2 regions of the Halomonas profundus genome follow, and region 2 is predicted to be linked to the other one. Evidence: predicted binding sites of a transcription regulator. Region 2 holds the regulator's gene; the other holds the start of a gene.
The links. Region 2 encodes FliA, which starts transcription of late flagellar genes. Its sites were predicted from a motif close to CTAAAGTTNNNNNNNNNNCNGCCGATA; they were not measured.
Positions count from the first base shown of each region.

Region 1 (6,248 bases), 1.2 Mb from region 2:
CACGCATTGGCTACCACTTTATATACCCTGGCTGCGGCTACGGCGGCTCCTGCTTCCCCAAAGATGTCCAGGCGTTAGAGCGCACCGCGCGTCAATTAGGCTATACACCGGAACTGCTCAGCGCCGTCGAGTCAGTGAATTTACGCCAAAAGCAAACCCTGTTCACAAAACTGCAAGATAGTTTAGGCAATCTAAGCGGTAAGACCATTGCAGTATGGGGCTTGGCCTTTAAACCCAACACGGATGATATGCGTGAAGCCCCAAGCCGCACGTTAATGGAAGCACTCTGGCAAGCGGGCGCTAAGGTGCAGGCGTTTGATCCCGAAGCCATTGCGGAATGCCGCCGCATTTACGGGGATCGGGATGACCTGATGCTAGCAGGCGACCGAATTCAGGCAGTGAAAGGTGCCGATGCTTTGGTTATCTGCACCGAGTGGAAAGAGTTTCGCAGTGTCGATTTTGATTGGCTAGCCGACCAGTTGGCTGGAAAAGTCGTCATTGATGGGCGTAATTTGTATACGCCAAGTGCTGCTGAAGAGGCAGGGTTGCGTTACATTGGGGTTGGGCGGAAGAACAGCTAAAAGGGGAATCTATTATTTTGATTTTTCTTATTAATTGGCGATGGCTGTTACGTTTCATTACTTTGAATAACGTCTTGACACGAAAAAAGAAGAAGAATATTTAAGTTATTCTTCACCTAGCCGAGGTTTTAAGGTAATCGTATTAAAAACAGTGCTACGTATTGCTTAATGAAGGAACGCGAATCGTAGCTACATGTATTCAAAAAAGGCATTGGTTTATGGCTGCTATTACATCACTAGGCATCGGTTCTGGTTTGGATCTGAATGGCTTGCTGGAGCAATTAAAAACGGCAGAACAAGCAAAGCTTGAGCCTATTGCGGAACAGCTCCAGTCTGAAGATACGAAAATATCTGCCTATGGTAAGTTGCAAAGCGCGCTTGAGCAGTTTCAAAGCTCAGCCGAAGCACTCAATGATGGGGCGTCATTCGAGAGCCTAACAACCAATGTAGAAGGCAGTGCTGTTGGCGCTGTTAGCAGCAATGAGGCCCAGCCAGGTCAGTACGAAGTACAGGTCGGCCAGTTAGCTACAGCCAGTAGCCTAGTAACAGAGCGTTTGGAAACAGCAGACGAAAGCATAGTGACTGGGGAGCAGTCATTAACCTTTACTCTTGCTGACGGAGCTATGGATCCCATTACCATTGCCGATGGCAGTTCCCTTGAAGATATGCGTGATGCTATCAATCAACAGAGTGATGGCCGCTTAAGCGCCTCTATTATCAACGACGGTGAAGGGTATCGTCTTGCAGTAAATTCGACGGAAACGGGTGCGGACGCGAGTATTGAAAGCACAAACTTTTCAGACATTCTTGCTGGCGATGTACAAACGACTGATGCCCAGGTAGTTCAAGCGGGTCAGGATGCAGAGTTTAACGTCAATGGAATTGACATTGTCAGCCCTACCAATCAAGTGGAAGGCGCTATTCAAGGCATTACCCTGAACTTATCTGAGGCGGGTGCAACAAGCACAGTCAGCGTTGAGCAAGATAGTGAAGCTATCCGCGAGCAGGTCACGGCCTTTGTTGATGACTTCAACACGCTCAAGGACACCATTACCAGCTTGACGGCGTTTGACGAAGAGACTGGGCAGGCGGCGGGGTTGAACGCCGATGCCACGACTCGTGCGGTTGAACGAGAGCTTCGTCAAACAATTAGCAGTGTTGTCGGCGGTGATGGCTTTAGCGTGTTGTCGGATGTAGGAATTTCGCTTCAAGTAGACGGCAAGCTGGAGATTGACGAAGATAAATTAGATAGCATTGTTGCTAATCAGCCAGATCAGCTAGCCAATTTTTTTGCAGGCGATAGCGAAGAGGGTGGCATGGCAGGGCAAATAGCCTCATCGCTTGAAAGCTTGGTTGGAACAGGTGGGCGTCTTGAAAATGCTGTTGATTCATCTGAACGTCGCTATGCTTCGTTAGAAGAACGTTTTACGACCACTGAAAGCCGTATCGAACAAACTGTAGACCGTTATAGAACGCAGTTCCAAGCAATGGACGGTATGGTGGCGCAAATGAATCAGACCAGTGCCTATTTGACCCAGCAGTTTGCCGTGTTGGGACAGCAAAACCAAGGTTAAGCAGATAAACTAGCTAAATTAATAGCTTACAAGATGCCCTGCACTATGTGCTGGGCATTTTTCTTTGCAATGCTTTAAAAACAGCTTAAAAAAGGCATTACCTCTAAAGTTTGTTCCTCCGCAGCCGATAGATTACCTAGACACCTTTCTCTACTTCTTATAAGGAATGAGCCCCATGGCATCGATCACAGCACTCGGTGTAGGTTCTGGATTGGATCTCTCAGGTTTGGTAGAACAGCTTAAAGTTGCCGAACAGCAAAAGCTTGTGCCTATTCTAGAGCAGAAAAGTGCTCAGCAAACCAAGATTTCTGCCTATGGGCGCCTTGAGTCAGCAATGGATAGGGTGCAAACCTCTATTGCTGCGCTGAATGAGGCCTCTACGTTTAAGCAGCAAAAAAGCACCGTGACGGGCGATGGCGTATTGGCGACCGCAGGCGAAACCGCTAATGCCGGGCGCTATGAAGTAACCGTTACCCAATTGGCTCGCGCAGGCAGCGCTGCTTCCAACAGCGTAGCGCTAGACCAAGAGCTAACAGCAGCCGATGCGACGCTAACGCTTAACTTTGGTGCTGGCGGTACCCAAACAAGCTACGACGTGACTATTTCAGCAGGCAGTACGCTGGCGGATGTCCGTGACCAGATCAATGCGGATAAAGAGTCTGGTGTCACTGCTTCTATCGTTAATGATGGCACTGGATACCGCTTAGCGCTGAGCTCAAAGGAGACAGGCCAAGAAGCTTCACTGGAGGGCTTCTCAGGTTTGGCATCGCTGACCATGGATGCAGCCACCCAGCGTTCAGGTCAGGACGCTGAGCTGAACGTTAATGGCATTGCTATCACCAGCAAAACCAATCGCGTTGAAGAGGCAATTCAAGGCGTAACGCTGGATCTCACGGCGGCTTCTGGTGACCCCGTTACGCTGGTAATCGAGCGTGATGACGCGTCGCTGAGAGGGGCCATTGACGAGTTCGTTAAAAACTATAACGAAATGAAATCCACCGTTGGTCGAATGACCGCATACAACGGCGAAGGCGAAACGTCTGGCGAGCTAGTGGGCGACCGCACCGTGCGTACCATTGAAGACCGCCTACGCCGGGATATTACTGACAACCTCGGCACCGGCGATATTTCACGCCTTTCACAACTGGGCATCGCCATTGATGAGAAGGGGCGATTAAAGGTCGATGAGGATAAGTTGGACGATGCAGTAGCCAACAACCCAGAGGGGCTATCTGCCTTCTTTGCGGGCGAAACCGAAGAAGGCGGCTTTGCTGGGCGCTTAAACGCCACGCTTGAAGGTATTACGGCAGAAAACGGCATCATTCAAAGCTCAGTGACTAGTGCTGAGCAGCGGGTTGACAGCCTGGACGAGCGTAAGCTTCGTATGGAGGCTAGTATCGAGCGCAGCACAGAGCGTTATCGTAAGCAGTTTGGGCAATTGGATGGCTTGATCGCCCAAATGAACTCCATGAGCAGCTATCTCTCCCAGCAGTTCAGCATGTTGGGTAATATGCAGAAAAGTAATTAAGAAAGCAGTCGGGATAGTTACAGTGCGTTACATAAAAAAGAGTGATTTTTTCTAAAGAGTTGGGTGGTGCTGCCGTTAATTATAATAACGGCAACGCAAGTGCCGCAAAGCAGGCCTCTAGGCCAGTTAATATCCAAGGAGCACTCACATGTCTGTAATCAACACTAACATTACGGCCCTGATTGGCCAGAACAACCTGTCCAACTCCCAGTCTATGCTGGCTAAAGCGCAAGAGCGTTTGTCCTCTGGTCTGCGCATTAACAGCGCCTCTGATGACGCTGCTGGTCAAGCCATCGCCAACAAAATGACTGCTCAGATCAAAGGCATGGATCAAGCTAGCCGTAACGCTAGCGACGGTATCTCTCTAGTACAGACCATGGAAGGCGGTCTTGATCAAATCAACGACAACCTGCAACGTATTCGTGAGCTAGCGGTACAGGGTGCCAACGATACCAATGCCACAGAAGACCGTGATGCCATCGTTACTGAGATCAACGAGCGTCTGGCTGAGATTGATCGTGTAGCTGGCAGCAACAACTTTAACGGCACTAACCTGCTGAACGTTAGCGGTGGCGGTACTCTAAATATTCAGGTTGGCTCCAATACTGAAGATGAAGACGTTATTACTGTTACTACACTTGACGCTACCGTTGAAGGCCTGGGCTTAAATACAAATGCTGCGGTCACTGCCTCTGAATTTGAAATTACTTCAGGTGGTGCCGCAGGTGTTGTACACGATGAGTTCCAAAGCCTGGTTGATTCTGTTGATACTGCAACTGAGTCACTGGATACCAACCGTGCGACCTTGGGTGCTACGCTGAACCGTTTTGACTCGGTGATCGATAACCTGGCGACGACGTCTACCAACCTTTCTGAAGCTCGTTCGCGTATTGAAGATGCTGACTACGCCGTAGAAGTGTCTAACATGACGCGCGCTAATATTCTCCAGCAGGCCGGTACTTCCATGCTGGCACAGGCTAACCAGACGCCGCAGTCTGTACTGTCTCTGCTGGGCTAATATCTCAGCCAGTAATGCTATAAAGAAAGTATCGACGGGGCCAATAGGCCCCGTTTTTGTATTTAAGCTTGCTAATCTCGATGTTATTGGGGAGGGCTAGCTTTTGTTGAAATGATAAGATCGAGTACCGTTTATGATTAAGCCCCTGTTTCATACAGTTGGATCTCTCCGGTGGCACCAGCATGACCCTACAGCAAAATATAGGTACTGAGTGCGACCGATGCGGTAACGCGAGAAGGGGGCTGCCTGTGCATGTTTAGCACTATGAAAAGTAACTAGATAAGTTACAGCACTTTACATAAAAAAGAGCGATTTTTTCTAAAGAATTGGGTGGGGCTGCCGTTAATTATAATAACGGCAACGCAAGTGCCGCTAAGCAGGCCACAAGGCCAGTTAATATCCAAGGAGCACTCACATGTCTGTAATCAACACTAACATTACGGCCCTGATTGGCCAGAACAACCTGTCCAACTCCCAGTCTATGCTGGCCAAAGCGCAAGAGCGTTTGTCTTCTGGCCTGCGCATTAACAGCGCCTCTGATGACGCTGCTGGTCAAGCCATCGCCAACAAAATGACTGCTCAGATCAAAGGCATGGATCAAGCTAGCCGTAACGCTAGCGACGGTATCTCTCTAGTACAGACCATGGAAGGCGGTCTTGATCAAATCAACGACAACCTGCAACGTATTCGTGAGCTAGCGGTACAGGGTGCCAACGATACCAATGCCACAGAAGACCGTGATGCCATCGTTACTGAGATCAACGAGCGTCTGGCTGAGATTGATCGTGTAGCTGGCAGCAACAACTTTAACGGCACTAACCTGCTGAACGTTAGCGGTGGCGGTACTCTAAATATTCAGGTTGGCTCCAATACTGAAGATGAAGACGTTATTACTGTTACTACACTTGACGCTACCGTTGAAGGCCTGGGCTTAAATACAAATGCTGCGGTCACTGCCTCTGAATTTGAAATTACTTCAGGTGGTGCCGCAGGTGTTGTACACGATGAGTTCCAAAGCCTGGTTGATTCTGTTGATACTGCAACTGAGTCACTGGATACCAACCGTGCGACCTTGGGTGCTACGCTGAACCGTTTTGACTCGGTGATCGATAACCTGGCGACGACGTCTACCAACCTTTCTGAAGCTCGTTCGCGTATTGAAGATGCTGACTACGCCGTAGAAGTGTCTAACATGACGCGCGCTAATATTCTCCAGCAGGCCGGTACTTCCATGCTGGCACAGGCTAACCAGACGCCGCAGTCTGTACTGTCTCTGCTGGGCTAATATCTCAGCCAGTAATGCTATAAAGAAAGTATCGACGGGGCCAATAGGCCCCGTTTTTTGCTTGTTACATTCTTTGAGCTTACTGATAGCGAGAACACCTACTTAAATACAGGCGCATTCGCGCCTTTACTCACAGCGCTAGCGCGGTAAGCTGGGTAAATTGCCATTTTTCTCTGTGAGCCGCTTTCATGGTTAAGACCCCCGCTGCAACCGCAATTCAAAAACGCAAACCCCGCCTGCTTTGGGCTAATCCTTCCTGCTT
Region 1 covers NZ_CP086344.1:4,142,610-4,148,857, reverse strand. The annotation lists gene LMS44_RS18955 (UDP-glucose dehydrogenase family protein) at 1-581, shown strand, start outside; gene fliD (flagellar filament capping protein FliD) at 800-2,155, shown strand; gene fliD (flagellar filament capping protein FliD) at 2,331-3,683, shown strand; gene LMS44_RS18940 (flagellin family protein) at 3,832-4,701, shown strand; gene LMS44_RS18935 (flagellin family protein) at 5,117-5,986, shown strand; gene LMS44_RS18930 (glycosyltransferase family 4 protein) at 6,175-6,248, shown strand, end outside.
Region 1: fliD (flagellar filament capping protein FliD) is a predicted target of FliA. The motif match lies at 2,259-2,285, and genes of this name have one in related genera.

Region 2 (6,248 bases):
GCGGAATTTATCACTGAGCGCGGCGATGACGGGTTTTATGCTCACTTTTATTTAAGTGACTTGGCATCACTGATGGCCGACATGCGCCAGGGGGAGCAGCTATTTCTCGGCTTCGACCAGGACGAGCGCGAGCCGTGGTATATGACCTTTAGCCTAAAAGGCGCCGATGCGGCGATCAACCGGATGCTCACCCAGTGTGAAGGTAGTGGCACCTAAAGGTTTGCTTAAATCAGCACCACAGGCTCAAGCGCCATTTCAACGCGGTTGCGTCCGCCATGCTTAGCGCGGTACATGGCGTCATCAGCCCGGGAGATAAGGGTTTTACAGCTGTCACCCGGCTGCCAAACGGCGACACCGATACTCACTGTAACCGTTTGCTCAACGCCCTCTATACGCAGCTCTTCTACCAGCGAGCGCAGCCGCTCAGCCAGGCCAGTGGCGGCATCAACATCGGAATGAGTCGCCAGCACAATAAACTCTTCGCCTCCCCAACGGCCCAGGTGGTCGCAGCCACGCAGCGAGCTTTCCACTAAGCGCGCCAGGGCCACCAGCACATCGTCACCCACGCTATGGCCGTGAGCATCGTTGATCTGCTTAAAGTTATCCACATCGAACAGTAGCAAGGCAAAAGCGGCCGCATAGCGCCTGGCAGCCACCAGCTCTGCATTGATCGCTTCTTCGATGCGGTAACGGTTCCACACCTTGGTTAGAGGATCGAAATGGGCTAATTGCTCAAGACGTTGGTTGGCTTCGGCAAGGGCTTTGCGTTCGTGCTCCAGGTGCATATTCAGTGAGCTAATTTCATAGGCAGAAATCGCCAGCGTCAGGTCTTCCCCCAAGTCTACCGCCGCTAAGCGCTCTACCCGCAGCCACGCTTCACTTCTGCCGACTACCTCTTCAGACCAAGCAACCGATGGAGCCAATATCACGGCCGGTTTAGGGTTGGTTGTAGGCTGCATCGCCCAATACAGCGTTTCCACCTGCTCGGGGCGAAAAAAAATCAGCCAGGCGCGCTGGGTCGAACTCATTGGCAGCGGCACTGCTAGAGCCCCACACTGCTCGGGCATGGCTAGCGAAGCGGTTAACGTCTCTTTGCCGATTTCGCGCGTGCACCAAGGGCCGCTATGTACATGAGTTCTTTCCAGGCGCAGCACAAACTGGCTTATCGCTTCTGGAGTCGGCGTCACACCCGCTTGATAAGCGCCACCATTCACCCACAGCACCACGCCATGGGCGCGAAACAGCTTCATCCAGATAGCCGCCTGCTCATGAAGTAACTGTTGGGGACTTTGCGGCTCGCTGCGCGCTCGCGCACTGAGCACGAGGCTATCCTGAACCCGTTGTAGGTAGCGGGCTTCTTGACGCGCCCGTAGCAACAGCATGCGCTGGGTGGCCATTTGCACGAGGGTGCGAACGGCATCACGCACGGGGGGTTCAACCGAGTGCGGTGCTGGCGAATGGCAAAACACTAGACCCCATAAGCCAGTATCCCCCTGCATGGCCAAACTGAATGACCCACGCACCCCCAGGCGATTTAAATATCGCTGCCGCTCAGGGGCAGGGGCGCGTAAAAAGCTGCCGCTAAGGCTCACTCCCGAGTAGGCGGGAGTCAGCGTTTCAGGCGGCGCATCGACGTCTTCAATTAACCGAACGGGGTAATGTTGGTAACTTTTGCGTAAGGCGACAGGGAAGTCGCTTGAGGGGAAGCGCTGACCCAACAGCGAGGGCAGCTGGTTGCCCAGCGCTTCGGCAACCATTAAACCATGCCAATCACTGTCGAAATGGCACACGGTGACGCGATCATGGCCGGTGAGCTGTTGAATAGCGTTAACCAAGCAGTCGAGCAGCTCTTCCTGGTGGGTTGCGTCGGCTAAATGCATCAGCCGCTCATTGACTGTGCCAAGCAGGCGGCGCTTACCTTGGGGGTTGAGTGGCTCAATCTCGACGATGACCTTCCCACCTGCTCGGTAAGCATAGAGCTGAAAACGCATGTTGCTATGCTTGGAACGAATAAACACCAGCGGGCCGGAGAGTTTCTGCTGCCCCTGCAACTCGCGGCGCACCCGCTGGCTTAGCCGTTTTCCTAACACATAGGCAAGAGTGTGCGGCCCATTTTCAGGGCGCTCAATACCGGTCAAGCGGGTTAAGTTGGTGCTACTGGCTTGAATGCGGCGACAATCGGCATCTAAAACCAGCAGAGCTCCAAACGACTGCAACCGCGGGTGGTACATGGACACAAACGTGGCCTCGCAATCTATTCACCCTCGACCTGCTGCCTTAGCAACAACTCTACGCGACGGTTGGCAGCTCGGCCCTCCGCCGTTGCGTTCGGTTCCATGGGTTGGGTGTCGGCATAACCGACGGCCCGCATACGAGAGATATTGAATCCTTGGCGCTCTAAATGCCTCACCACAGCGATAGCCCGCGCTGATGAAAGCTCCCAATTAGAGGGGAAGCGGGCCGTTGAAATAGGCACGCTGTCGGTGTGGCCTTCTACCGAAATCTGACCGTCAAAACGGGTCAGCACATCGATAAGGCTTTCTACCACCTCTTGCCCACGGGAAGTCAGTACAGCTTGACCGCTGGGAAATAAAAGGCTGGTATCAATACGTAACGTGACCCCTTCACTCCCTTGCGAAACACTGACACCGGGGATGTCGAGCCCATCAAACTGCGGCTGAACCCCTGAATGGCGGGGCTGAATACCAGTGGCTAGAGACGCCAGCGGCAATGATGATACAGCGCTAGCCGAGCGCATGAAAGCAGTATCAGCCGCCTCACCGCCTCCCGGCGGTGTCAGTGAAAGCAGCAGCACAAAGAGCGTGATTAGCAGCGTCAGCACATCCAAATAGCTGGTTAGCCAACCCTCGTCACCATCGCCTGGCGACGGCGTCATTTCCAGTGCGTGGCGCGTATCACGGTCAAGCATCTGGCCTACCCCTTCGCCGCCGCACTAACCGACGAATCAGGCCTTGGTTTGACGCTGTTATCACGGATCTCATCGTGATAGTTAGCTACAAACGAGTTGAGGGTCTCTTCAATAAACGACGGCAGGCGGCGCTTGGTAATCAGCGAAATACCTTCCAGCACCATGTTCATGGTAATCAGCCGCTCTTCGGTGCGGCGCTCGAGTTTCACCGCAATCGGCTTAAACACCAAGTTGGCGAGTAAAATGCCGTAGAAGGTGGTGAGCAGGGCCACCGCCATGCGCGGGCCGATCACCTGCAGGTCGCCTGCGTCCATGACTTCCAGCATATTGACCAGCCCCACCAGGGTGCCGATCATGCCAAATGCGGGTGCGTAGGTGGCCATGGTACGGAATATTTGTGCCTCGGCATGCTCACGCGCTTTAAGACGGGCAATGCGCCAACGCAGCATGTCAAAAATTTCATCCTCTTTGGTGTTGGCAATGACCAGTTGGATCCCGGTACGCAAAAACGGGTTTCGGGTATGCTCCAACTCGCGCTCGACCGCACGTACATCGCCCTTAAACCAGAGTCGCGACATATCCACCAATTCGCGGATATCGTCACGCATATAGGTATTTTCGCGCCGGAATACCAAGCCCACCAACCGTACGACGCGGAGCACCTCTTTCAGCGGATAGCTGATAAAGGTTGCCGCTAGGGTACCGGTCACCACAATGGCCAAACCCGGCAAATTGATAAAACTTTCAGGGGACTCTGCGGTGAAAAACAGCACGCTCACCAACAGTAGTATGCTGGCAAATATGCCTATCAGCGTCGAAGGGTTCATCCACGGCTCCTTGCCGGTCACAAGTGAGTAAAAAGAGGTGTTATGCCGAGTCGTGTAAACGCGCGCGTAAGCGGCTGACGGCTTGGCTGTGCAGTTGTGAAACGCGTGACTCCGTGACGCCCAACACAGCCCCTACTTCCTTAAGGTTGAGTTCTTCTTGGTAGTACAGCGCCATTAGCAGCTTTTCACGCTCTGGCAGCGCTTCAATTGCCTCAATCAACGTTTGTCGTTGCTGGCCGTCTAGCAACTGCTCGAACGGTGAATTAGCCAATTCATTATTGCTAGGCTCGCCACCGTCGGCCACCAGCTCTTCAAACGGCAACAGTTGACCACTGTTGGTGTCGTTGAGGAGCTGCTGATACTCACTCAACGGCATTTCAAGGTGTTGGGCGATTTCGTTCTCTTCTGGTGCCCGTCCGAGCTGTTGCTCTAATTGACGAACGGCACTGTCAACCGCTCGCGCTGAGCGGCGCACGCTGCGGGGCAACCAGTCGCGGGTACGTAATTCATCCATCATTGCACCGCGAATACGCTGACTGGCAAACGTCGCGAACGTTGCCCCCTGGGTGGCATCGAAGCGCCCCAGCGCTTCCAGCAGCCCTACCATCCCGGCTTGAATAAGGTCGTCGAGCTCAATACTGGCTGGCAAACGGACCTGAAGCGTCAAGGCCTGACGTCGTACCAGTGGCATGTATTGCGTCAACAGCTCACTCTGTTTGATCCTGCCTTGTGCTGTGTACATCCTCTCGCCTCGCGTCTATCCAGCCTTCACTGATAGTTCACAATCATTTGCAGCCCCTGGACACGAACAGGCCGCTGCCCCGGACGTAAAGCGAAGCGAAAATGCAACGGCGCATCCGCGGCAAACCCCGCCAGGGCAGTGGTAGTCCCCCGCATGCCAGCTAACGCAACGCACTGCTCAGGATGGCACAGCCAAGCGTTTAATGACGCACCAGGGGGATATTGAAACTGCCAATGAATACGCCCGAGCTGTGCTGACTCCACATTGTTAGCAGCAGCAGGTGGGGTAGCGTTTTGGCTAGCGCTTGACCGATCACTCATCGCTACCATCAGACCTGGTATCTGGCTGCTCCAGCTACCGGGTGTCGCCTGGGCGTTTCCCGTTACCCCTGCTAGTAGACACCCTGTCAGCAGTACTGGGCTCAGTAGCAGTCTCCCTCTTAATAGCCAGCTTAGCATGCTTGGTCTCCTCGGCAGAGTGCGCTCATCGTGCAAGTACCAACAGCTCCATATTTAAGTAGTAATCAGCTGCCTCACGCAAGTTATTGAGCAACCCTTGACGCGGCAAGTGCGGCTCGTGGAGCGCCAGCAAACGGCGCGGCCCGCCACGCTCATGTAGTTGACGCAAGGTACGGAACATGGAAGCAAAGGTATCGGCATCGCTACTGATCCACAGTGCCCAACGGCTGTATTGATCGCAAAGTTGGGCTAGGTCGGCCGTTTCGGCCATGACGATATGAATATCCCAATCCTCAGGATCACCGGCCCAGCTTCGACCTAACGTCGACCACTGCCCTAATCGTGCTTTAACCTTGTTCACCTGGGCTGCACCACTACCCGGTAGTCCGACCACAATAAGCGGAATTTTGGGCCGGTGCGCTACCACCGTTGCTGGCTCTTCCACCGCTGCAGTTGTCGGCTTTAACAGAGAGCTAGGCTGTTCAGATTCCGGCACGTGTTCTGCCGCCGCAACATCAACTGTACCCTCAGCTTGCTGCTGTTGGCGCTGCAGGTTTGCCCACTTGCGTAGACCCGATGCTTGATCCTGTTCGCTCACGCCACGCCCTCTCGACTAACACTGCCCATTTGACGAATCGCATCTCGTGCCATAAAGGCGTAGACCAGTGCATCAAGCATGCCGGTATCGCGGCGGCGACGGCTGTTGCCTAATAGGTTGAGCAGATCGCCACGCAGCGTCTGCGCCTCCTCATCATCAGCAACATCGAGATGCCCGGCGACCGATGCCACACCGCTGGCCATCAATAGGCGAACTTCAGCATTTAGATCCCCGCTATCGGCCTCTTTTAACTGCTGCCACGCGCGACGCGTCAAGGCGGCCAAGCCTTCGCTTTGCAGCTGGGTTAACAGCAGTGAGAGCACCTCTGCTCCTAGCCGAGCGGGGGTAAGCCAGTAGCGGCGCGCCACTACTTTGGCGCTTTCCGGATCGCGAACTTCACCGAACCAGGCGAGTAGCGCCGTGCCGCTGGCGTCCTCGACTTCGGCGTAGGCAGTCCACAGTTGCACCGATTGGCCACGAAAACGCACGCCCACATGGTGCGTTAGCACACTGTCACTAAATAGCTGGCGGATAGATTGACGTTCGTGGTGAAAGCGTAACCGATGACTGGGGGCCACTTGGCTGACCCAGGTCAAGTGCTCGGCTTCCAGCCACGCTAGTGCATCCGGTTCAGGGAAGCGCGGTAGTAAGTGCACCGCAACGCCGCTCGATGCCGACAGAGCGGCTAAGCGTG
Region 2 covers NZ_CP086344.1:139,176-145,423, reverse strand. The annotation lists gene LMS44_RS00680 (hypothetical protein) at 1-216, shown strand, start outside; gene LMS44_RS00675 (sensor domain-containing diguanylate cyclase) at 225-2,231, opposite strand; gene LMS44_RS00670 (OmpA/MotB family protein) at 2,255-2,929, opposite strand; gene LMS44_RS00665 (motility protein A) at 2,935-3,756, opposite strand; gene LMS44_RS00660 (RNA polymerase sigma factor FliA) at 3,797-4,498, opposite strand; gene LMS44_RS00655 (flagellar protein FlhE) at 4,525-4,956, opposite strand; gene LMS44_RS00650 (C15 family peptidase) at 4,982-5,554, opposite strand; gene flhF (flagellar biosynthesis GTPase FlhF) at 5,551-6,248, opposite strand, start outside.